DNA from 3 places in the Levilactobacillus sp. HBUAS70063 genome. Region 1 is predicted to be linked to each of the others. Evidence: predicted binding sites of a transcription regulator. Region 1 holds the regulator's gene; each other region holds the start of a gene.
What was found. Region 1 encodes LexA, which represses DNA repair genes until DNA is damaged. Its sites were predicted from a motif close to CNAACANNTGTTNG; they were not measured.

Region 1 (7,811 bases):
TGAGGCGTTCACGCATCCGGCGGTAGACCTTGGAACTGTAGCGTTGATAGTACCAGATGGTGACGCCTAGAAATGGCACCAAGACTAGCGTCCACAGCGCGACCGTCACGTCGGTAAAGATCATGGCCAGAAACGATGACACGACCGCGAAGATGGCCAGAATTAGGGTGTTCAGTAGCGCCCAGAAGTTGGAAAAGGTCATAGTGTCGTTCATCAGCCGCGACAGGATGGACCCGCCCGGCGTCTGATCGAAGTAGCGCATCCCCTTGCCATGGAGTTGGCTAAAGAGTTTGCGGCGGACATTTTCCAGCATGTACTCGGCGCCCATCGTACTGGTATAGTTCTGCCAGAACTGCATCAGCGCACGCATCACCATGCCAAAGAAATAGAGCCCGGCAAACAGCCACATGATGACCACCGTGGCGTTGCCCGCCCGCAGATAACGGTCCATGTACATCTGCAACAGCCAAGGTAGGAACACGTTGACCCCGCTAATCAATGCCGACAAGATAATTGATCCAATAAAGAACCATTTATACGGCGCCGCAAATTTTAGCAGGCGCTTGATGACCGTCCACTGTTCTCTGGTCGTCATACTATGGGCCCAAGCCGATTCATGTTTATCCGCCATCACGAACGCCTCCCTTCACTTGCGTCTCGAGTTGTTGCTGATTGAACATGCGTTGATACCAGCCGTGAGCCGCCATCAACTCAGCGTGGGTCCCGCGTTCGACAACCTTTCCTTGGTCGAGCACCAGAATTTCATCGGCGCCCATGACCGAGCTCAGTCGATGCGCGGAAATGATGGTGGTCTTATTTGCCCGTTCGGCCTTGAGGTTCTCTAGAATCTCGGCCTCGGTCTCGGCATCCACCGCGGATAACGCGTCGTCCAAGATGAGCAGCTCCGGATTAATCAGGAGGGCCCGGGCAATCGCCATCCGTTGGCGTTGCCCCCCGGATAGTGAAATGCCTTCTTCACCCACCTGAGTGTCGTAGCCGTCCGGCAATTGCGCAATCTGGCCGGCCAGGTCGCTCTTGGCGGCCGCCGCCTCAACCTCTGCCTGCGTGGCGTCGGGTTTAGCGAAACGAATGTTTTCAAAAATATTGGAGGAGAAAAGGAAACTCTCCTGCGGGACGTAGCCAATCGCCGGTAGGTAGCTGTCCAGCGCGTAGTCCTTGATAGGGTGGCCGCCGAAGCGAATCTCGCCATCGTAGGCGTCGAATTCCCGAAGAATCAGCTTCATGATCGTCGATTTACCGGCACCGACCCGGCCGACAATGCCCAGCGTCTTCCCTGCCTGCAGATCGAAGTCAATCTGTTGCAGGCTGGCCCCAGCATCATCGGGATAGTCGAACCGTTTAACGTGATAGCTCAGGGTCCCGGTTGGCCGCGTCTTTAACCCATTGACCCGATCAATAATGTGGGTCTTCTGGTTCAGAAGCTCCATGACCCGGTCGTAACTGGCATTACCCCGTTCCATGGTGTTAAAGAGCATCCCCACGGCAAACATCGGCCAGACCATCATGGCCAAATAGCTAATGAAGGAAACCAGATTGCCAATCGTGATGACGTTGTGGGTGACGAAAAGCCCACCCAAGACGATGGTCGCCACGTAAGAAAATGAAATCACCAGCGTGATGGCCGGATCAAAGAGCGAGTCTAGCCGGTTGACGCGTCGGTTAATCTTAATGGTCTGATCAACCTGCTGATCGAAGTCCGCCACGTCATCGGCCTCTTGACCCAACGCCTTGATGACCTTGATGCCGCTAATGCTTTCCTGGGCCTTGTTGTTGAGCCGCGAGAAGGCCGCCTGAGACGCCCCGAAGGCCCGGTGAATCCGTTGACCCAAGAACCACGAAATGACGGCGAGAAATGGAAACGGAATGATGGCGATCAGCGTCAAGCGCCAGTCAATCAGCGTCATCATCGCAATCAGCGTCGTGCCCCCCGTGATGATGGCATCGGCGAACTGGAGAATCCCCCCGCCGGCCACCCGTTGCACGGCTTCCAAGTCGTTGGTGGCGTGGGCCATGAGATCCCCGGTTCGGTAATGCTGATAGAATTCCCGGTCCATCACCATGAAGTGATTGAACAGGCGATTTCGCAGGAGCTGTTCCAGGTGGGCCGCCCCACCCCAGATGGCATTTCGCCAAAGGTACCGGGTGGCGTATTGCCCCAGCGCGGCCAGGGTGACGAAGGCCAGGTCGATGACCAGCAGGCGCCCCGTCATGGTTTGCCCGTGAATGCCGTCGACCATGTTTCCGATGATCCGCGGCGGAATAATTGCGATGATGGCCGTCAAGAGTAGCCCAATGACGCCGACCAGGTAGGTTCGCCATTCCAACCGAAAGTACCAGGCTAATTTACGAAAAATACTCACGAACATCCCTCCTTAAATTAAAATATGATTAAAAAAGTAACAGACCTTCCAATTCTACAGAAAATCCCGTAAAATGCAAACAAAAAAACTCGCCCCCAGGAAAACCGGAAGCGAGTCGTCAGTAAAACCAGACCTATTTTTTGTTGTGCGCGTTTTGTTGCATCGCATTCATCATTTGATGTAACTTCCGTTGTGATGGCTTTTGCCCCATCTGCAACATCATGGCACGCAATTGGTCTTCGTTAATTGGCGGATTGTCTTTCAGGTAGTTTTCCATGTACTTACGGGCACCGAAGAAGCCCCCGGCAGCACAGCCCAGGCCGACAACGATGACGATAATGATCCAAATCCAAGTTGACAAGGTATTCCCCTCCTTTTTTGCAGTCATTCATTTTACAATTTTACACAAACTTAACGCAAAATAAAAGAGCGAATCCGGTAAAAAGACCCGCTCCCTGAATTAATTGTCGCGTAAACCCTTTTTGCGCTGAATATTACGGACCTTTTCCGGTGTGACTTCCTTGCCGTTTTTGTCGTAAACCTGCATCATTTCGACCTGGCTCTTGAAGCTGGCCCGGAATAACTTGAGGTACTTCTGCCTTAGCGTGGCCCGTTCAGCCGTTTCTTCAGCAGTTAAGCCCTCACTCGTCTTGGCCTTGTGTGCCAATTCGTTGATCCGTACCAATAAGGTGTCCATCGTTTCTTCCGCCATGAACAGCCCTCCTTTAATTAATTTTTTAACGCTCGATCGGTAAGCGACCGGGCCTGTCGTCACCCCATCGCCATTGTGCGCGAGGTTCTCCATTGAATCGCGCGGAGAATTTATCCGGTTGTTTCAAGACATGCCCTATCATATCAGGGTTAATTTCAGATTTCAACTCGTTTAACCGAACATCTGTTTGAAAACGTGGCGAACGTATGCTACACTGTGATTAAACTATACTACGAATGACGAACGAGGTGGCAAAAATGAGTAAAGCTTCTGAAAGTAAACAGTTAGCCGTCCTGCGCTTCATTTGGGAACGGGTAAATGAAAAAGGGTATCCGCCGACCGTCCGTGAAATTGGCGAAGCCGTCTCCCTGTCCTCGACCTCTACGGTACACGGCCACATCGCCCGCCTGGAAAAAAAGGGCCTGTTGACCAAGGACCCCACCAAGCCACGGGCACTGGAAGTCACGCCGGCTGGTCTGGAGGAATTGGGTGTTCACGAACAACAGACGCGAATCCCCGTTCTCGGGACCGTTACCGCCGGGGAACCCATCCTAGCCGTGCAGGAAGCCACGGATTACTTCCCAGTTCCACCCGAGTTTGAACGGGACGACGATCAACTCTTCATGTTGACTATCCGCGGGGAAAGTATGATTAACATTGGGATTCTCAACGGTGACCAGGTCATTGTCCGCCGGCAACAGAACGCCGACAATGGCGATATCGTGATCGCCATGACCGAGGATAACGAAGCCACGTGCAAACGCTTCTTCAAGGAGGCCGACCACTTCCGCCTCCAACCGGAAAACGACACGATGGCGCCCATCATTCTCAACAATGTCAGCATCTTAGGTAAGGTCGTCGGTCTCTTCCGCGACGACGTTCACTAAAATGGTCAATTAAGGCGCTAGGCTAACGGGTCCTAGCGCCTTTCGTTTCGCCACAAACCTAAAAGTGCGATCGTCACCAGCCGCTTGGCTAGCCCGATCGCACTTCTTTTAGTTCTAGATGACATCACCATGGTAGTGGCTCTCTGGCAGCGTCGAAAAGTCGTAGGCGGCCAAGGCCTCGGCTTCGCGCACGTAAGCGTGAAGGCCCTCGGCAATCATGAGATTCAGGGTCGTGTCCTTTTCATGTAAGATGACCACCGGCTTCTTGCTGTGGAAGGCATAGCCAATCTCAAAGGCGGTGCCGGAATCCACCTGGTCATCGACAAAGTCAACCATCCCCACCACAACATCGGCCTGATCGATCTGGTTGACGTCCATTTGGAAGGTTTGCGTGGCCCACTCGGGGGTCCCCATGGTTAACCCCGGGATTTCATTCTTCCGTGGGCTAAAGAAGCTGTTCACGCGGGGGGTTAGCGGCTAAGGCCTGTTCCACCCGTTCAATCCGCGAAATCTGTTCATCATCGAAGAAGGGTCCTGCTAAATAAACATTGGTCACACTAATCTCCTCATTTCTCTCAAATATGGTTCTTATTATACCGGAAACATTAACTTTTAGCGACAACATTTTAATTAATATTCGGTTATAAAACGTTAAGGCCGCCTAATTTAATAAATCTGTTAATATTATTCGAATTTGAGCGACGGTTCGCGGTAGCCCTTTCACGAGCGAATTGTTTCATGCTATACTGAGAGCACTTCACATTGGGGGCAAGTAAAATGATGATTCTTGGATTTGCAATCATGGGTGGGTTAATTACGATAATTGCGGGTTTCTCACTGCTGACGGTCATTCAAAACGGGGGCTCAAAGGTCGGCGTCAGCCTACTGCTGGCGGTGGCACTGCTGGGAACGGTTTTTGCCATCTGGAAATTGCCGTACTGGTCGCATCAGTCGACAGCACCAGCCACGCACACGGCCAAAAAACAGTCCCAGATTAGTTCGCCGTCCGGACAGGCCTTCTCCGCGAGTTCTAGCGGTGTCACGCAGGCGGACAACGAGAAAAGCGTGCAGCAACAGTTGGCTAAGGCCCTGACCAAGCTGGGGGACGTCACCTTTGACGCCGCCAGCAAGACCTATACGCTAACCGTCACCAACAGCGACCTCAAGCAGACGATTGCGGCTCTCACCAAGAAGCCAAGTCTCGCCAAGCAAGCCAAATGGCCCCGCTTCGTGGAGAACTTCACTAAAACCAGCGGCTCTTTGGAAAAATCGCTGGGCAAGGGCTATCGCCTGGAGGTGCGCGTCGGTCAGCAGTCGCCGGTGCTGGTCTTCAAGGACGGCTATGTCATTAAAAACCAATTCGAATAACGGCTATGGTGCTAACAAAACGCGCCTCGGAAAAGTTTTCCGGGCGCGTTTTTTCTGATCAAATTTTACTTTTAACGGTGCCGATACTGGCGCTGCTGATTCTGACGGCCGGCCAAGTAGTACGGCGCGTCATCGTCACCCACGGCGAGCCGAACATCACGCCCATCGTTACTGAGTTGCCGGCGATAAATCGCCTCGTATTCGGCCACGCTTACCCGTTGGCGTTGCGCCAACAGTTGTGTTAAGGCCGCGTCATCGAAGCCTTGGCGGAAGTCCGGTTGAAGCAGACCACTGAAGAATTCGCCCTCGGCCCCGGACCCGTAACTGAAGAAACCAATCCGATTGCCCGCCGTCAGCTGGCCGTGCCGCAACAGCGACAGGAAGCTCAGGTACAGCGAACCCGTATAGAGGTTCCCCACGTGGCGGTTGTCCTCCTGACTGGCCTCGAAGGCCGCCTTGAGTGTGGCTTGCTGGTCGGCAGCGGCCTCCGGCAGGATTTGGCGCAAGCCCTTACGGCCCATCTTGGTGAACGGCAGGTGGAAGGCAAACGCATCAAAGTCGGCAATCGTTCGCTGCGTTTGTTGCTGGTAGTCGGTCCACACGGTTTTAAAGAAGTCGAGGTAGACATTCGTGGAATATTTGCCGTCGACCAAGGCTTCCGTCCGGTAAACAGGACGCCAGAAATCCATGACATCCGCGGTGTGGTAGCTGCTGACGGGCTCCAACGCCAAAATCTGGGGGTTCGCGGCCACCAGCATCGCCACAGCACCGCCACCCTGCGTGACCTCACCGGCCGTCCGCAGGCCATAGCGGGCGATATCGGCCCCAATGACCAAGACCTTGGCCGCGGGATGGACCCGCACGTAATCGGCGGCCAATTGCAGACCAGCCGTGGCCCCGTAGCAGGCCTGTTTAAGTTCAACGGCGCGGGTGTGACTGGATAGGTCCAGCAGATGAGCCAGATACACGGCCGTGGCCTTCGAGTTATCGATACCGGACTCCGTGCCAAACAGAACCATGGCTACGTCATCTTTGACCTCGGGCGTGAGAATCTGACTGGCGGCGTTGGCGGCCATGGTCACGACATCCTGCGTTGGGGGAATCACCGCCTGCTGCGACTGGCCAATCCCGATTAAATACTTATTAGGGTCCTCGCCCCGGGCGGTTGCCAACTCGGCCATGTCCAAGTAGAGTCCTGGCGTGTAGAAACCGATTTTATCAATACCAACACTGATGCTCATCTATTGAGACCTCCTAAAAGATTGCGTGACCGTGACGGTGTTTGACCCCCATCACCATTAGTGGATCAACGCGTAATGTACTGTAACGATTGTACTGCACAATTTGGCGTCCAGTGGCCGTCACCACCAATCCCTAACGAACTCTTAACAATCAGTAGCATCAAAAAACTATCGAAAGTCTCGTGATTCGAGTCAAGCGGTGGCCAAAATCACGTTTCATTCGATAGTTGTATGTTACAATTTACGGATATGAAACCCCGTCCTAATTGCCGATAGATAGCTTTTTGCATCTACCAATTGCCCTATAATTTATGATCTTTCAGCTGTTGGAGCACCTCACGCAACTTCCGCTTGGTATCCGCACTAACCTTCGGATATTCCGGGTGCAAGGCTTGCAAGCGATCGATTAGAATATTCGAAACGGTCAGTCGGGCAACGCCCTTGTCATCGGCCGGAATCAGGTACCACGGACTCTTCGGCGTCGCGGTCTTCTCCAGCATGCGGGTGTAAGCCTCTTGATAGTCATCCCAGAATGCCCGCTCCTGCATGTCGCTGGGCGCGAACTTCCAGTTCTTGCTAGGCACCTCGATCCGGCGTTCGAAGCGATGGGTCTGCTCGTCCTTGGACAGGTGTAAGAAGAATTTGATGACCTCGAAACCTTGGTGTCGCAGGTATTTTTCGTAATTTCGCAAGTCGTGATACCGGTGATTCCAGAATTTATCGTCCACGTCTTCCACCGCGTCCACCCCCGGCAAATTCTGGGTGGTTAACATCTCCGGATGGACGTGGCTAATCAGCACGTCCTCGTACTGCGAGCGGTTAAAGATCCGAATCTCCCCGCGAGACGGCAACGCCTGATTGATCCGCCAAAGAAAGTCATGGTCCAACTGCAAGTGCGTGGGCTGTTTAAAACTGACCACGCTGGTTCCGGACGGGTTCAGGCCACTAAAGACGTGTCGAATCAGACCGTCCTTGCCGGCGGTGTCCATCCCCTGCAGAATCACAATGATCCCGTGCTTCTTTTGCGAATACAACCGGGCCTGTAAATCACTCAACGTCGCCACGTTGGCCGCCAACGCACTGTTGATGACGGCCTGATTGGGCCCCTTCTCCACGCGCGTTGCTAATTGGGCCAAGTCCAGGGCATGTTCTCCCGAATAACGATAACTGCTCTCAGTATTCATTACGCACCATCTCCTAATTAACCTTTACCTTAGCATGG
Region 2 (7,811 bases), on a different contig from region 1:
CGACCGATACCTAATGTAATCTATTCGTAATACTGGCATGACCGAGGGAGCCGCCCATACTGGACCGCTCCCTCTTTATTATACACGTTTAATTGTTTACATGAGCCGATTGGCTTGGCACCTGCTGCCTAAACGAACCGTCAGCTCGCGCTTAATCCTGGTCTTTCAACCAGTCAACCGCTGCAGTCATGGCATCTGGTAAGCCCGCGGGGTTCTTCCCACCGGCTTGAGCCAGGTTCGGCCGACCGCCGCCACCACCGTTAATCTTAGGGGCGATGGCCTTGATGAGGTCGCCGGCCTTGACCTGCTTTTGTTTGTCGGCACTGACGGCAACAATCAGGTTGGCCTTGCCGTTCACTTCGGCACCCAGAACCAAGACATCGGAGAGCGCTTGGTCCCGCCAAGTATCAGCTAAGGCCCGCAGTTGGTCCATCTTGGAGACCTGAACCGTCCCACTGATCAGCTTGTAGTTGCCGGCTTCAGTGACTTGGTCAAAGACCGCACTGGCCTCTTGACTGGCTAACTTGCCTTCTAAGGCCGCCTGCTTCTGTTCTAAGCTCTTTACCTGGGCTTGGAGGCTAGTGACCTTCTGTTCGATTTCCGTGTCCTGAGTGACCTTTAAATCACCGGCTACGGCGTCCAGAATTTCACTGCGCCCTTGCAGGTAGTGGTAAGCGGCAGCGGAGGTCACGGCTTCGATCCGCCGAACACCAGCACCGACGCCGGATTCAGAGGTAATCTTGAACAAGCCAATCTCGTTGGTGTTCTTGACGTGGTTCCCACCACAGAATTCCGTAACGAAATCGCCGGCGCTAACGACCCGGACAACCTTACCGTACTTCTCGCTAAACAGCGCAATGGCGCCCATCTTCTTGGCGGACTCGATATCCGTTTCCACCGTGGTAACGGGGAGTTCGGCGAAAATCTTTTCGTTCACGATGGCTTCGGCCTTGGCTAGATCGGCGGGATCGACTTGCCCGAAGTGGGTAAAGTCAAAGCGCAGATAGTCGCCCTCAACCAATGAACCGGCCTGTTGGGTGTGTTCGCCAAAGACTTCGCGTAACGCCTTATCCAACAAGTGGGTCGCGGTATGGTTCTTTTCGACCTTGCTGTGGAACTTCCGGTCAACCTTCAGACTGTACGTCGTGCCCTTCTTCAAGGGCGCCACCACCGTCAGCGTATGCAGGTTCTGACCGTTAGGGGCGTGTTGAACGTCCGCCACGTGAGCGACCACGTGACCGTCGAGATCGTAAATATCTCCCTTGTCGGCCACTTGCCCACCCATTTCGGCATAGAACGGCGTGGTATCAAACATGGCTTCCGCCGTGCCGCTCGTGGCTTCATCGGCCAACTGGTCATCGACGACCAACTCGGTCAACTTGCTCTGCGTTTCCAGTTGCGTATACCCGACGTATTGGCTCGGTGTCTTTACGTTGATGAGCAGATCGTGTTGGAGTCCCATGGCCTTTTGCTTACCGCGGGCGTTCCGGGCACGATCCTTTTGCTTTTGCATTTCGGCCTTGAAGCCGTCTTCGTCGACCGTAATGCCCTGATCGTCGGCGTATTCCTCGGTCAATTCAACCGGGAAGCCGTACGTATCGTAGAGCTTGAAGGCATCGGGGCCGGCAATCTGACTGCCGCCCTGCTTCTTCAAATCGGCGATTAGGCTGTTCAGCAGGTTCAGCCCGCCATCCAGCGTTTCGCCAAACCGGTCTTCTTCGGAACGGACGACCTTGGCAATGTAGTCGCTTTGCTTCAACACGTCTGGGTAGTAGGATTGCATAATCTTACCCACGACTGGGACTAATTGGTCCAGGAAGGCCCCTTCGATCCCCAGCTTTTGACCGTTGACGATGGCCCGCCGGATTAAGCGACGGATCACGTAGCCCCGGCCTTCGTTACCAGGCAACGCACCGTCACCGATGGCAAACGTAATCGCTCTGGCGTGGTCAGCAATCACCTTGAAGGACACGTCGTCTTCGTGGTTGGCGCCGTACTTCTTGCCCGCACTCAATTCCGCCGTCTTTTCGATGATTGGTAAGAACAGGTCGGTTTCGAAATTGGTCTTGGCATTTTGGAAAATGGAAACGACCCGTTCCAGACCCATCCCCGTATCAATGTTCTTCCGGGGAAGTGGCTTGTAAGTACCATCCGGTTCGTGGTTGAACTGGGAGAAGACGATGTTCCAGACTTCGAGGTAGCGTTCGTTTTCACCACCGGGATAGTTCTCGGGGTCATCGGCGGCTAAATTGTTGAAAGATTCGCCCCGGTCATAGAAGATTTCGGAGTCCGGACCAGAAGGCCCCTCACCGATATCCCAGAAGTTATCTTCCACAGCAATGATGTGGTCGGGGGCCACACCGGCGGCTTCCCAATCCTTCTTAGCATCCGTATCCTTAGGGTAGACCGTCATGTAAAGCTTATCGGGATCCCAACCGAACCAATCCGGCGAGGTCAACAGTTCCCAGGCCCAGGTGATGGCTTCTTTCTTGAAATAATCACCCACGGAGAAGTTCCCGAGCATTTCAAACAGCGTGTGGTGCCGCGCGGTCTTCCCCACGTTTTCAATATCGTTGGTCCGAATACTCTTCTGTGAACTGGTCAACCGTGGATTCTCCGGAACCACTTGGCCGGAGAAATACTTCTTCATCGTGGCAACCCCGGAGTTGATCCACAGTAAAGATGGATCATCCTTGGGCACTAACGATGCGCTGGGTTCGATGGTGTGCCCCTTAGACTTGAAGAAGTCCAGGTACATCTGACGAATCTGACTACTACTTAGCTCTTTCATCTCTAAATACCTCCAAAAAAGTATAAAAAACACCGTTGCCCGTAAAGACGCCGAAGCGCGGTACCACTTTACTTGCAACGATGTTTTAATCGTTTACCTCTTAAACTCATAACGCTGAGTCGCGATGAAACCGAGGGAGCGCCAGTGACCAACCCACTCGTTTTTCACAGCAACCAAAACGTTTCTGAAAATCGGCGGATCACGGTATATCCTCGCATGAATTATTTAAATGTCCATTAGAAATTATAGGTGGCGACCGCCGCCTTGTCAATCAAGGTTTCCGATTAACCGGAATTCTTAACTAACCACCCAGCGACCAGTTGGAACCCATCGCAAAATCTTATTGGTAACGGTCGGACTCGCGCTTCCGCCGCTTCCGTTCGTTCCGGGCACTCTGCCGGGCAGCGACCCGCTTTTCCTGATCCTTGCGCCGGTGAATTTCTTGCTTAATCTGATGCTTGTAGCCCGGTTTGATCTTCTTTTTCTTCTTCATCACGTAGCCAATCAATGACGGATCGAGCTTTTCCGTACTCTTGTTTCGCTTGGTTCGGCGGTTCCGGTCGTACGAGTCCACGATCTCACCGTTGCTAATCCGCTTGGGCTGGAACTTGATGCCCATAGCTTCGATCTCGGAAATCTTGGCTTCCTCATCCGGTGAGTATAGGGTAATCGCCGTTCCCGGCATCCCCTGACGTCCCGTCCGACCAACGCGGTGCACGAAGAAGTCCAGGTCTTCTGGAATATCATCGTTGATGACGTGGGAGACTCCTTCGATATCGATTCCCCGAGCCGCCAAATCGGTAGCCACGACGAATTGATACTGCAGATTCTTCACTTCACGCATGACCCGCTTCCGTTCCCGTGGCTTGATGCCCCCATGAATCATGGCGACCTTTAACCCTTGGGCCTTTAAGAAGTCATTGATCTGTTCGACCCGCGTCTTGGTGTTGGCAAAGATTAGGACCAGGTAGGGTTCCCCCATGGTAATCAGCTGTAAGATCAGTTGATTCCGGTTCTGCCCCTTGGTGGAGATCAGCCAGTTGTCAATGGTTGGTGAAATCACCGTGGTCGTTGGAATCTCTTCAATGACCGGATGATTCATGTATTTCCGTAAGAACGGATCGAGCCGTTGCGGAATTGTCGCGGAGAACACCATCATCTGGAGGTTCTTCGGCATGCGCCCAGCAATCTTATCGACCTGGTCCAAAAAGCCCAGGTCCAACGTCATATCCGCCTCATCCACGACAAATTGCCGGGTGGTGTGCACGTCGAGGGCTTGGGATTGGATCAAATCCAATACCCGCCCCGGCGTCCCAATCACCAGTTGGGGTTGGTAGTGTCGCAGCTTGCTGACCTGACGCTGCTTGTCGGTCCCCCCGACGTAGTTACCGATCCGAATCTCGAATGGTGCTTCGGCGGCTAATTGTTCCGCGGCCGTGTGAATCTGGTACGCCAGCTCCCGGCTGGGCGTGGTAATCACGGCCTGCACCTGATTTTCAGAGGTTAATTGGTTAAAAATGGGCAATAGGAAAGTGTGGGTCTTCCCGCTCCCAGTTTGGGATTGGCCCACGACATCCTTCCCGGCCGCAATGGTCGGAATTAATTTAGCCTGCACAGCGGTGGGCTTGGTAAACCCAATCTTCTGTAACGCCGTCATTAAGTACGGCTGCAGGTTGAACCCTTTAAAATTTTCGGTCATTCATTTTCTCCTTTGTATTGCGCCACCAACTCATCGAGTTCGTGAACGACTTGATCGATCTCGGCTTGGTCCTTCGCCCCGGCACCACTGGCCAGTGCGTGACCGCCACCGCCGTGGGCCTTCGCTAATTCGTTAATGGACGGCCCCTTGGAGCGCAAACGAATCCGATACGTGTGGTCCTTGGACTCCACGAAGATAGCCCACGCCACGACAGACGTGATCTTACCGGGTAACGGCACGATGGCGGACGTCGAATCGCCCTCGCCTAAGCCAAAGGGTTCGATCACCTCGTCGCTCAGCTTGAGGTAGGCCGCCCCACTCGGTAGGATCTCCAGATTTTGATAAACGTACGCCGACAACTTGGCCACGGCGGGGGACACCTCGTCCTCGGCTTGATTAACCGCACTGGCCGAGAAGTCATACGCCATTAATTTACCGGCAACGGCCATCGTGTTGGCCGACGTGGCCGGGTACATGAACCGACCCGTATCGCCGACAATTCCGGCATACAGTAACCGCGCGGCATCGGCGGGCATGGTCAGGTCGGCTTCGTTAGCGGCAAACCAATCGTATAACATCTCCGAGGTACTGGACACCTGGTCCACCACCCATTGGAGATCGCCAAAGGCATCCTCGTTAGGGTGATGGTCAATCTTGACCACGGCCTTCCCCGTGGACCAGCGTTCATCATCGACGCGCGGCTGGTTGGCCGTATCGACCACGATGACTAACGCGTCCTGGTAGGCGTCATCGCTGACGTCCTGGTCGGCCTGACCCATCCAGTCAAACCCGGGGTAGTGTTTGCCCACCGCATAAACGGTCTTATCCGGAAAGCTGGTTCGTAAGATGTCTCGTAACGCCAACTGAGCCCCGATACAATCGGGATCTGGCCGTTGGTGTCGATGAATAATGATGGTGTCGTATTTTTTAATTTCTGCTAAAATATCATTTTTAATGCTCATTGTGGTGCTCACCCATTTTCTATCCGATTTTCCAGCGCAATTGCGTTGATACCGCGTTTCAGTATACAAGTTTTACGGGGTAATTTCAAAGGAAGTCTTTCAACGTGGCCCGTCGCCACCGAATAACGGTAGCTTGAGTTCCTCAAACGTTTGTGGCGCCAAGCCCGTCAGTGTAATGCCTAACAGCCGGACCTGCTCGTCGTCGCGGGCCACACCCTGATAAATTTCCAACGCCAACTCGTAGTAGACCGCGGCGTCGTTGGCGATAAAGTCAGATTGCGTCACCCGCTTGGTAATCGTGTTGAACTGGCTGTCCCGTAGCTTGAGAACCAGCGTCTTGCCGTGGCGCTGCTTCTTTTGGACCGTGGCGGCCACCATCTCGGCCAGGCGTTGCAACTGGCTTTCCACCTCACCCGTCGTGGTCAACGGCGGCCCATAGGTGCGCTCCTTACCAATCGACTTACGTTCGCGCTGGTACTCGACCGGCCGTTCATCGATGCCGCGAACCCGCTGGTAGAGCACGTAACCAAATTTACCGAAGTCGTGAATCAGTTCTAACTGGGTGCGCTGATACAGGTCGGCCCCGTTTAGAATCCCCAGTTCATGCATCTTGGGGACGGTCTTCTTCCCCACGCCGCGGAAGCGTTCGATCGGCAACGCCATGAGAAAGTCGTGGGCGTCCTCCGGCAAAATGACGCAGACCCCGGCCGGTTTCCGGAAGTCCGAGGCCTCCTTGGCCAAGAATTTGCTGTAAGAAATCCCGGTGGAACAGGTCAAGTGCGTCTGGTCGAAGATTTCCGCCTGAATGGCGTGGGCCACCTGAACCGCCGAGTGTAAGTGGTGCTTGTTCTCCGTGACGTCCAGGTAGGCTTCGTCAAAGGCAACCGTCTCAATCTTATCGGTATATTCATGAAAAATGGCGTGAATCTGATCGGAAACCTGGCGATAGCGCGGAAAATCCGGCGTCTTAAAGATGGCGTTGGGACAGAGCTTCAGTGCCTCGTTGGCATTCATCGCCGAATGCACCCCGGTCTGTCGGGCAATGTAGTTGGCGGTGGTCACCACGCCACGGCCCCCGGTCTTACGGGGATCCTGGGCCACAATCAACGGGTGGCCCTTGAACGCCGGATGGTCACGCTCCTCAATGGACGCGTAAAAGGCATCCATATCCACATGAATAATTTTACGTTGTGTGAATTTTGCCGCCGGTTGCATCGGACCACCTCCCAGTTTAAACGCATCTTGCCTAAATTATAACCGAACAGACGTTTGTTCTCAACTAAATTTATCCGGGACAAAAAAAGACCGACCCGTATTGAGTCAGTCCTCCAACTCGCCGACAACCCCGTTGCCAGTGAGTCACGTTAAACCTTATTTAGCTGCGTCATCCTTGTCAGCACTGTCGCTATCTGCGGCGGCACTGTCGGCCGTGTCGGCTGAATCATCAGCGGCACTTTCAGCAGGTTGTTCTTCGCTAGTCGCTTCACTCGTTGCTGCGGCAGCTGGTGCCGTAACAGCGGCTGGTGCTTGCGCCGTAACTGAGGAAATCGCCCGTAAGTCAAAGACCAAGTAAATCCCGTCACAATCCAAAGTGACCGTCTTATCGGTTTGATTGATTTCATCAATGACACCGTGTAAGCGACCAATCGTTACCACGTGGTCACCCTTCTTTAACTCGCTCATCATATCACGGTGCTTCTTTTGTTGCTTTTGTTGTGGCCGCAACATCAAGAAGTACATCAGGGCCAAGAAGATAACTAAGATAAAAATTGTAGAATACTGGCTAGCCCCGCCGGCTGCAATTACTAAATTTCCAAACACGTTCGTTCACTCCTTCGTATCGTCTCTACTGAACCACTTTACCAGAACCAAGGGATTCCGTCCAATTATTTCTAAAAGTTCTTGGGATGTTCGGCATTATAACCGTACTTTTCAAACACGGACTCGCGTAATTCTAGTAAATTATCGTCCCAAATGGCTTGCCGGACCCGCTTCATCAGGTTGTGCAGGAAGTACAGGTTATGGTAGCTGGCCAAACGCTGACCGAAGTACTCGTCGGCCTTAAACAAGTGGCGCAGGTAGGCCCGGCTGTAATTCCGGCAGACGTAGCAGTCACACTCGGGGTCCAGCGGCCCGAAGTCATGGGCGTACGCGGCATTCTTCACCACTAGTCGACCCCGGCTGGTCATGCAGGTTCCCTTCCGGCCAATTCGCGTGGGCAAGACGCAATCGAACATGTCCACCCCGCGAATCACGCCGTCAATCAGGGAATCGGCGGTCCCAACGCCCATCAGATAACGGGGCTTGTTCTCGGGCAAGAGTGGTGTGGTAAAGGCCAGCACCCGGTTCATCTCTTCTT
Region 3 (7,811 bases), on a different contig from region 1:
CGGCAACACCCTCTACGAACTGATTACTCAGAGTAGCAACCGTAACAAGGGCTGGATTGTCAAATACAACCTGGGGCAGTTGCGGCACAAGTTTGGCATCAGCACGACTCACATGGATGCCCTGCGCCGGGCCAGCTACGACCATTCCGTGGGCAAGATGACCAGCAAGGACAAGCAGATTATGAAATACGTCAAGGTGGGGCCGACATTCAATACGGGCCACGGCCAATCCCTGGCTATGAACCCTAAGAACGGCCAACTCTGGTTCATCGGTAAGCCGGTCGCCGTCAAGACCAACGTCCAACGCGTCAGCACCAGTAGCTTGAAGCCGATCACCAAGATTAACTTCAAGTTGAAGAGCACCGTCACGATGGGCTCCAACCTGACCTTCGATAAGCACGGTAATGCCTACTTCTTCACGTACTCTAACGGTGGTTGGGCACCTAAGGGCGCGGTCAAGATTTACCAAGGGAAGATTGGCAGCAAGTCCGTCAAATTCCACCTGGTCATGCAAGGCCTACGCAACCGTCCCGGCACCAAGCCACAGTCGATGGCCTACAACGCCAAGCGTAACCGGCTGTACTTCGTTTCCGATAGCAGTATCTCCTCGATCCCCGTTTCCAAGTTAGGCAAGCTGAAGGCCAGCCAAGTTGAGGCCTCGAACTTCAGCGGCAAGCGCGAGTTCGAAGGCATCCAATTCGCCAAGAACGGGGCCAGCTACCTCTTGGTCAACAAGGGCGCCGAGTTGATGCAGGCCACGAACAACAAGTTCTAGTCTCGCTGTTCGCCTGCGGCTGTCAGGGTTCCGCCTGCTGTGGGGACCGGTGCGAGCCACAGAGCGGTCTCGCACCTCGGTTTGAAGCCGCCAGCCCACGTCTTCAAACACGTCCAGCGAAGTAAGCTGGCCCAAAACGCCAACTAACTTCGCGCCCACGGCTGGCTCCACCCTGACCTCCTTCGGCTACGGTTATGAGATACCGCCCGGTTGCCGTGGCCACGTTCACGGTTGGCATAGACAACCGCTACTGACACGTGTCAACGTAGCCGTGAGTGAGCCAAATCTGGGATCAGCCGGGGCACTGGTATCTGATGACTTATCAGATACCAATGGGCGACTTGGAAACGCCGGTCTTTGGCGGTTCCAAGCGAGTTTCGAGACCGCTCTTTGGCTCGAAACGTCCTCCCCCAGCGTTCCAGCCCAGATTTGGCGAACGGTAAGGCGGCCGGTTTCATCACGGTCCCCCAACGGAGGCGACTATCACCAAAAAACAAAAACCAGTTACCATCCCGCCGCTTTGGCTGAGAAGGTAACTGGTTTTGTGGGTTATGGGGCTAAGTCCGTCTGAAAGCCAGGTTTCCGGGCGAACCGGGCCGGCGATTCCGTGAAATTTAACCGCTTTCTCGACCCAAATACTGCTCAAACGCCGCGGACAATGTTATACTGGCCCCGAGACGGATTGACATTTTAGCCATCCGCCTGGAATAACTACCATAACTCAATCTCCAACAAAGGGAACACCAGCGCCTGCCCGGCGTTGACGTTCCCTTTGCTAACTTTTCGACGATGCTTCTACAGTAGCGCGAAGATCACCGCAATCATCAATAAGACGGCTAGGCCAATACCAGCCTCATACTTTCCCCGGCGCGTGGTGCGCTCAACGCTCAGGGTGAGGTGGGGTCCGTCGACTAACTTCATGATGGTCTCCTTTCACGTAACCTCAGTTACTGCGTTCTACCCAAATAGTGAAAATCCGGATCACGCCCCGCGCGGTAACAGGCGAAGGCCCGCGTCAGCTCATTGTGAAACGTCACCAGAATGGCCGGCGTGGCCCAAGTGGATGCCGCCCAAAAAACGGTATCGTCCGGCTCGCGCGGATCGTTGGGATAGCGGTAATAGCCGCGGTCCTCATCCCAAATGGTGCCCTGGGTGTTCAACCAGTCCTCGGCTAGGCCCGCCTGCACGACCGCCATCACATCGGCGTTATCGCGAATCAGGGCCGCTAACTTATCCCAGTCCAACTGCCAATCGTGCTGTTTGGGCAACTGCGAACGCGTGCCCAACGGCGTATGCCGCAACGCAATCGGCGTGAAATCAATAAAATCCATGGTGGCTGACCTCCTGTCTGGCTTCTGTCTCTATCATACCGCGTTTCGACAGGCGGCGCGTCCTCAGCCGTTCACCGGTGGGGCTACAAATGGTCCTCAGATTAGACGATCTGGGGGCCATTTTTCACTGCCTATCATACCTGAAAACGCTTAAAATTGCGACCCTTATGCGCGCAATCCATTAAGCAGATTAACCAATTACCTATCCTAACTATTAGTCAAAAAGCGACGGGGCTCTCCGTACCCGTCGCTAAGGTTAACTGGATTGATCGTCACCGGCCAGCACACAGCGAATCTCCGCGAGTTGTAGCTTGCGGTAGTGGTCGGTGGCCAAGCGCACCACGATCTGATCCGCATCGACGCCGGCAATGACGCCATCTAAGGTGGTCAACACCTGATTATCATCCAGGCTATTTAGCTGTAGATGCACGGGCCGTTGCGATCGCCAAGCCGCGGCCAACTGCCGACTGAGTTGCGGCAAGGGTTGCTGGTCGTGGGGCCGTTCGACCTGTTCTGCGGCGTGCATCTTGGCCAAGGCGCTGGTGTGGTCGGACAGGTAGAACCCGCCCCATTTCAACATGCCGCGATCCCGGTAGTCGCGCCGAAAGAACTCGGCGGCCAGCCGATCGTCCGGTGTGCGATGTAAGATCATGACGGCTCACTTCCTTAGTGAATCCAACGTTGACTCTCCGGCCAGCGGACCCGCCCAAAGTTGACGAAGTTCAGGGACAGCTGGGTCTGTTGCCGCAACGCGTTGACGACCTGCTCCAAGATCTCGAGGTCGGTTGTCCGTAGCGTATGCAGAGGTATCGAGCGAGCGCGGTGCCGTTGGCGTTGAATATTCATGAAGAAATTAAACGTCTGGCCGTACTGGTCGTTCACGACATCCACCCGATACCGACAGTGCCATTGGGCCGTGAACAGCTTGGCCAGCCGCGCATAAATCAAATCCGCTTCCTGCTTGGGATCAATCAAAACTATTCCCCCCATTGTGGCCGCCCACCAACGCGGCGCGCCGTAGCATGGTGCCCCCGGGCATCAGACTGCTGGCGGGAATGACCGCGGTCTTGCCGAACTTATCCCGAAGTTCGTCAATCACCCGGTCGAACCGCTCGTCCTTAATCTGGCGGTGGGGGTCTTGAAAGATATCCAGTTGCAGGCCCCGACTCGTATTCAGCCGCGACAGGCCCACGCTAATATTGCGGATGGCCTGGCCTTCCCAGTGCTGGCGAAATAATCGCAACAACGTGGCCGCAATGGTCTGCACGTTATCGGTGGGATCGAGGCGACAGCTGTGGTGGAAACCACTGCGACCATCGCCCGCTTCGCCGGTACGTGCAAACCCAATGCCTAGGCTCACGCACCCGGCCTGCTGGTGATGGTGCCGCATCCGCGAGGTCGTCTGCTGGGCAATCTCACGAATCACCAGCTCAATCTCCGGTTGCGCTCGGTAATCGCGGGGCAGAACCTGCGAATTACTCCAGCTTTTCTCCTTGGCCGGCCGCAACTGGTGGAGTTGGCTGCGATCGATACCCCACGCCAGCGCAAAGAGTTGTCCACCAATCACGCCCATTTCCGCTTGCAATTCGTAGGGATTGACGCTGGCTAAGTCGCGCATGCTATGAATCCCCAACCGCTGGAGGTGGGCCGCCGTGCGATGGCCAATGCTCCAGACACTCTCGAGCTTGGTAATCGGCCAAATCTTCTGTGGCACCGTCTCATAGGTCAAGCGACCAATCAGCTCGTGGTCGTGCTTGGCTTGCAAGTCCAGAGCGAGCTTCGCCTGAACTGGATTCTCGCCAATGCCCACGGTCGTATACAACCCCATCTCGTGACGAATTCGGAGCTGAATCCGGCGAGCCACCTCCTCGGGCGTCCGACCAAACAGTCGCCAGGACTTGGTCATATCCAGAATGGATTCGTCGATCGAGTACGGAAACAGGTCGTGATCGGCCACGTACTCCCGGAAAATTTTATTAATCTTCAGATTCTCCTGAATATAGAGGTTCATGCGCGGGGGGACGACTAAGATACGGGGATCGTCGGGCACTTCATACTGCCGCGAAACGTTGCTGATGCCGAAGAGTTTTTTCGCCATGGGCGAGGCCGCTAGTACCAGCCCACTGCCGGTATTGTCCGCCTCGGACATCACGACAATCACCGACCGTAACGGATTAAGCCCCCGGGCCGCGCTCTCCACGCTGGCGTAGAAGGACTTGTTATCAATCATAAAGAACAGTCCATGCGGTTCATTTCGATAATCCATGTCCGTAACCCCCTCGCTTGTTGTTCTTATTATACGAACATTTGTTCGGCAATGCAACCTCTTTTTTTAAAACTTTTAACGCGGCCTTCCCCCCCAGCGAACCATCACCACTACCCGTTCTTTTGCCGGTATACTGTGTAGACCATTCATTCTAAAAAATAAAGCATTCAGTAAACTAGTTCAACGAACAAAGGGCCCTTTCCCTCACCAATAGCCGCCGTCTAACCCGGTTAATTATGAATATTTAAATTTTGGCATTTAGGTAGCATTTCTCGACTATCCGTGTTACTATGAACTTGTGAAGTTAGCCCTAGTCAACTAGCTTCCTCAACTTTAAATGCAGGATCAGGTTTATCGTCACTTAAACGCGGTAGAACTGGTTCTGTTTTTTTGTGTTTTCTTACTGTTACGCTGTTAAGTAATTGTTACAAACCAGTGACAATTCGTTTACACTAACCCGTGTCCAAAAAAAGCTGCCGATTACCGGAAAAATTCCGGTAGTCGACAGCTGTCGTCTCTTTATTTCGTCGCGGTAAAGGCCGTGCGCATCGCTTGCGTATCCGCCTGCGGGTGGTCACTGCGCGTCAAGAGCGTAATCACCGCCACGCCGGCCGCCCCGGTTGCCGCAATGGCCGGCAGCGAAGCAACCGTCACGCCCCCAATTGCCACCACGGGCACGTTGGCCTGGGCCACCAGCGCCTGCAGGCCAGCCACGCCCATCACCGGATCGGCATCGTCCTTGGACGTGGTCGGGTAGATGGGGCCGCTTCCTATGTAGGAAATCCCCTTGATCTGGTTGGCTTGAGCCACCTCGGCCGCCGTATTACACGACAGGCCCACGAACATCTGGCGACCGTCCACCGTCTGGAGGACCTTGGTGATCTGCTCATCGCTTTGGCCGACGTGAATTCCGTCCGCCTGCAGGGCCAGGGCGAGGTCCACATCGTCATCCACGATAAAGGGCACACTCGCCGCGCGACATTGTTCTCGCAAGTCGCGGCCTAACGCCAGGCGCTTGTCGGGCGTCAAGGTACTAGCGCCCTTATCTCTGAACTGAAACGCGGTAATGCCGGCCCGTAACATGGTCGCCAACACCTCGCGCAAATCTTGACCGGGAACGTCTTGGCTCCCCGCCACAAAGTAGGCCCGTAAGAGACCGGGCTCAAAAGTTACTGACATTATTGCGCACCTCCTTGGCCATACGCCCAGTGATTCAACGGGCCGTGGCCGTTTCCAACTGCAATCGGATTGGCAATGGCCGCCGTCACGTAGTCCTTGCCGATGCGAATGGCCGACTCAAAGTCCTGGCCCTTCGCCAACTCCGCCGTAATGCACGACGACAGGGTGTCACCAGTCCCGTGTGTCCGTACGGTATCGATTCGCCGCGCGGATAACCAGAATGACCGGCCATCGGCGAGAAGGACAAAGTCGCGGGCTTCCTTGGGCGTGGTCTCGTGACCGCCTTTGATAATGACGTTCTTAGCGCCCAGGTCTTGCAAGACCACCGCCGCAGCCTCCATCGCCTTTTCATCCGTAATCTTGACGCCGGTCAACCGTTCCGCCTCCGGCAAGTTCGGCGTGAGGACGTCGGCCAATGGCACCAGTTCGTCACGAACCGTGGTCACGGCATCGTCCGCCAACAGCGCCGCGCCGCCCTTGGCAATCATCACCGGGTCAACCGTCAGGGGGCCGAAGTCGTAGCGTTTCAAGTTCTCGACGACGCCGTGGACGTGTTCGGCATCCGCCAACATCCCCGTCTTGCAGGCCCGAATCTTCAGGTCGGCCGCCAGCGAGGCGAACTGTTCATCCACTAATTTTTGCGGTAAGGCCATGAAATCCTGAACGCCCAGTGTGTTTTGAGCCGTCACTGCGACCACCACGGCCGTGCCGAAGACGTTGCGCTCCTGCATCGTCTTCAGGTCGGCCATGACACCGGCGCCACCCCCGCTATCGGTTCCCGCGATCGTTAACGTCTGTGGAAATTCATTTGCCATCCTACATACATCCCTTCTACTGATAAGCCGCGATTGCCTCAATCTGGGCAGTCGTGGTCAATTGTAACCCGTCCAATAACTGGACGATGAAGCTCCCGGCCCCGAGGTTCGGCGTGGCCTGGGCGACCCGCTGACCAATCGCCGCGAAGACTAGGCAAGCCGTCTGAGCGGCCTCGAAATAGTCGTCATCCACGGCACAGAAGGCCGCCACGATGCTCGACAACATGTCCCCGGACCCCACGTGAATCTGGAAAAGCGGCGTGCCGTTTAGGACCTTGACCACCCGCGTGCCGTCTGTAATGATATCGGTCGGCCCGGAGAGGATCACGACACACTTTAACTTTTGCGCACAGGCCTGCGCAATCGCCACGAGATCGCCGGTCCCCTCACCGGCATCGATCCCCTTGGCCTGCCAATCCACGTCGGCTAATGCCGCAATCTCACCGGCATTGCCGCGGATCACGTCCGGCTGAAAGTGTGTCAACAGATTCAACGCCACGTGCTTGCGATACGTCACCGCGCCCACCGCCACGGGGTCAATCACCAACGGCTTGTGGTGCTGGTTGGCCAGCTCGCCCACCTTGCGAATCTGCTCGACCTGCGGCTGGGTAAAGGCCCCGAGGTTCAGGCAAACGGCATTGGCCAAACCGACCATTTCATCGGCCTCGGCGACCTCTTCGGACATGATCGGTGAGGCACCGAGCGCGTTTAACCCGTTGGCCACGTCCTGAACCGTGACGAAGTTGGAGATATTAAAAACAATGGGATTCTGTTGGCGTAGCGTTTCTAACAAGTCTAATTTCATAGTGTTTCCCCCTTAGGAATCTGCTGGCTTCTGTTCTATTGCTGGCACTGGAAATTGGTGATATGACTTCGCCTTGCCGTTCGCCAAATCTGGGCTGGAACGCTGGGGAAGGACGTTTCGAGCCAAGGAACGGTCTCGAAACTCGCTTGGAACCGCCAAAGATCGGCGTTTCCAAGTCGCCCATTTTCGACTGGTAACCCGCCAGTCGAAAATGCCCCGGCTGAGCCCAGATTTGACTCACTCACGGCTAACACAGCATTACTCACTGCCATTGCCACACGAGGTGGTTGCTAGCAACTAGTCCCAGCTAACTTTGCACCCACGGCTGGCGCCATCCCTGGCCTCCTACGGCTACGGCAACTTTGCGCATCTCAAATTTCACGCTTTCAACGTGCGTCGATTTTCATCCGGGCAAGTTCTCAGTCGTTGGGACGTTCACAAAATTCTGTTTTGAAAGCAACAACCCATTGCATACCCTGATTTCTATCTTCCAAACGACGCCACCCAATCTCCAGCTTCCCCAACACTAGACGTGTCCATCGACCACCGCTCTGCCGGCATAAAAAACGGGCCGCCAGCTCACAAGGTTTGTGAACCAGCGGCCCCGAGGTGCCACGACACATTCCCTTCGCAAGTCCCA

Region 2: the regulator LexA is predicted to act here: its motif matches at 6,711-6,724, upstream of dinB (DNA polymerase IV).
Region 3: the regulator LexA is predicted to act here: its motif matches at 4,407-4,420, upstream of V8I28_RS08675 (Y-family DNA polymerase).

What each region holds. Positions count from the first base shown of each region.
Region 1 is NZ_JBANSM010000001.1:387,275-395,085, forward strand. It holds gene V8I28_RS01875 (ABC transporter ATP-binding protein) at 1-631, opposite strand, end outside; gene V8I28_RS01880 (ABC transporter ATP-binding protein) at 621-2,381, opposite strand; gene V8I28_RS01885 (YneF family protein) at 2,515-2,742, opposite strand; gene V8I28_RS01890 (DUF896 domain-containing protein) at 2,842-3,093, opposite strand; gene lexA (transcriptional repressor LexA) at 3,351-3,980, shown strand; partial or broken gene V8I28_RS01900 (nucleoside 2-deoxyribosyltransferase) at 4,095-4,536, opposite strand; gene V8I28_RS01905 (hypothetical protein) at 4,758-5,348, shown strand; gene V8I28_RS01910 (hydroxymethylglutaryl-CoA synthase) at 5,420-6,589, opposite strand; gene V8I28_RS01915 (PPK2 family polyphosphate kinase) at 6,892-7,773, opposite strand.
Region 2 is NZ_JBANSM010000004.1:318,462-326,272, reverse strand. It holds gene alaS (alanine--tRNA ligase) at 152-2,791, opposite strand; gene V8I28_RS08330 (DEAD/DEAH box helicase) at 3,132-4,490, opposite strand; gene V8I28_RS08325 (DHH family phosphoesterase) at 4,487-5,452, opposite strand; gene dinB (DNA polymerase IV) at 5,552-6,667, opposite strand; gene yajC (preprotein translocase subunit YajC) at 6,824-7,273, opposite strand; gene tgt (tRNA guanosine(34) transglycosylase Tgt) at 7,345-7,811, opposite strand, start outside.
Region 3 is NZ_JBANSM010000005.1:8,907-16,717, forward strand. It holds gene V8I28_RS08650 (hypothetical protein) at 1-775, shown strand, start outside; gene V8I28_RS08655 (hypothetical protein) at 1,571-1,696, opposite strand; gene V8I28_RS08660 (hypothetical protein) at 1,723-2,106, opposite strand; gene V8I28_RS08665 (hypothetical protein) at 2,363-2,758, opposite strand; gene V8I28_RS08670 (hypothetical protein) at 2,773-3,081, opposite strand; gene V8I28_RS08675 (Y-family DNA polymerase) at 3,074-4,372, opposite strand; gene thiE (thiamine phosphate synthase) at 4,892-5,551, opposite strand; gene thiD (bifunctional hydroxymethylpyrimidine kinase/phosphomethylpyrimidine kinase) at 5,551-6,366, opposite strand; gene thiM (hydroxyethylthiazole kinase) at 6,383-7,171, opposite strand; TPP riboswitch at 7,777-7,811, opposite strand, start outside.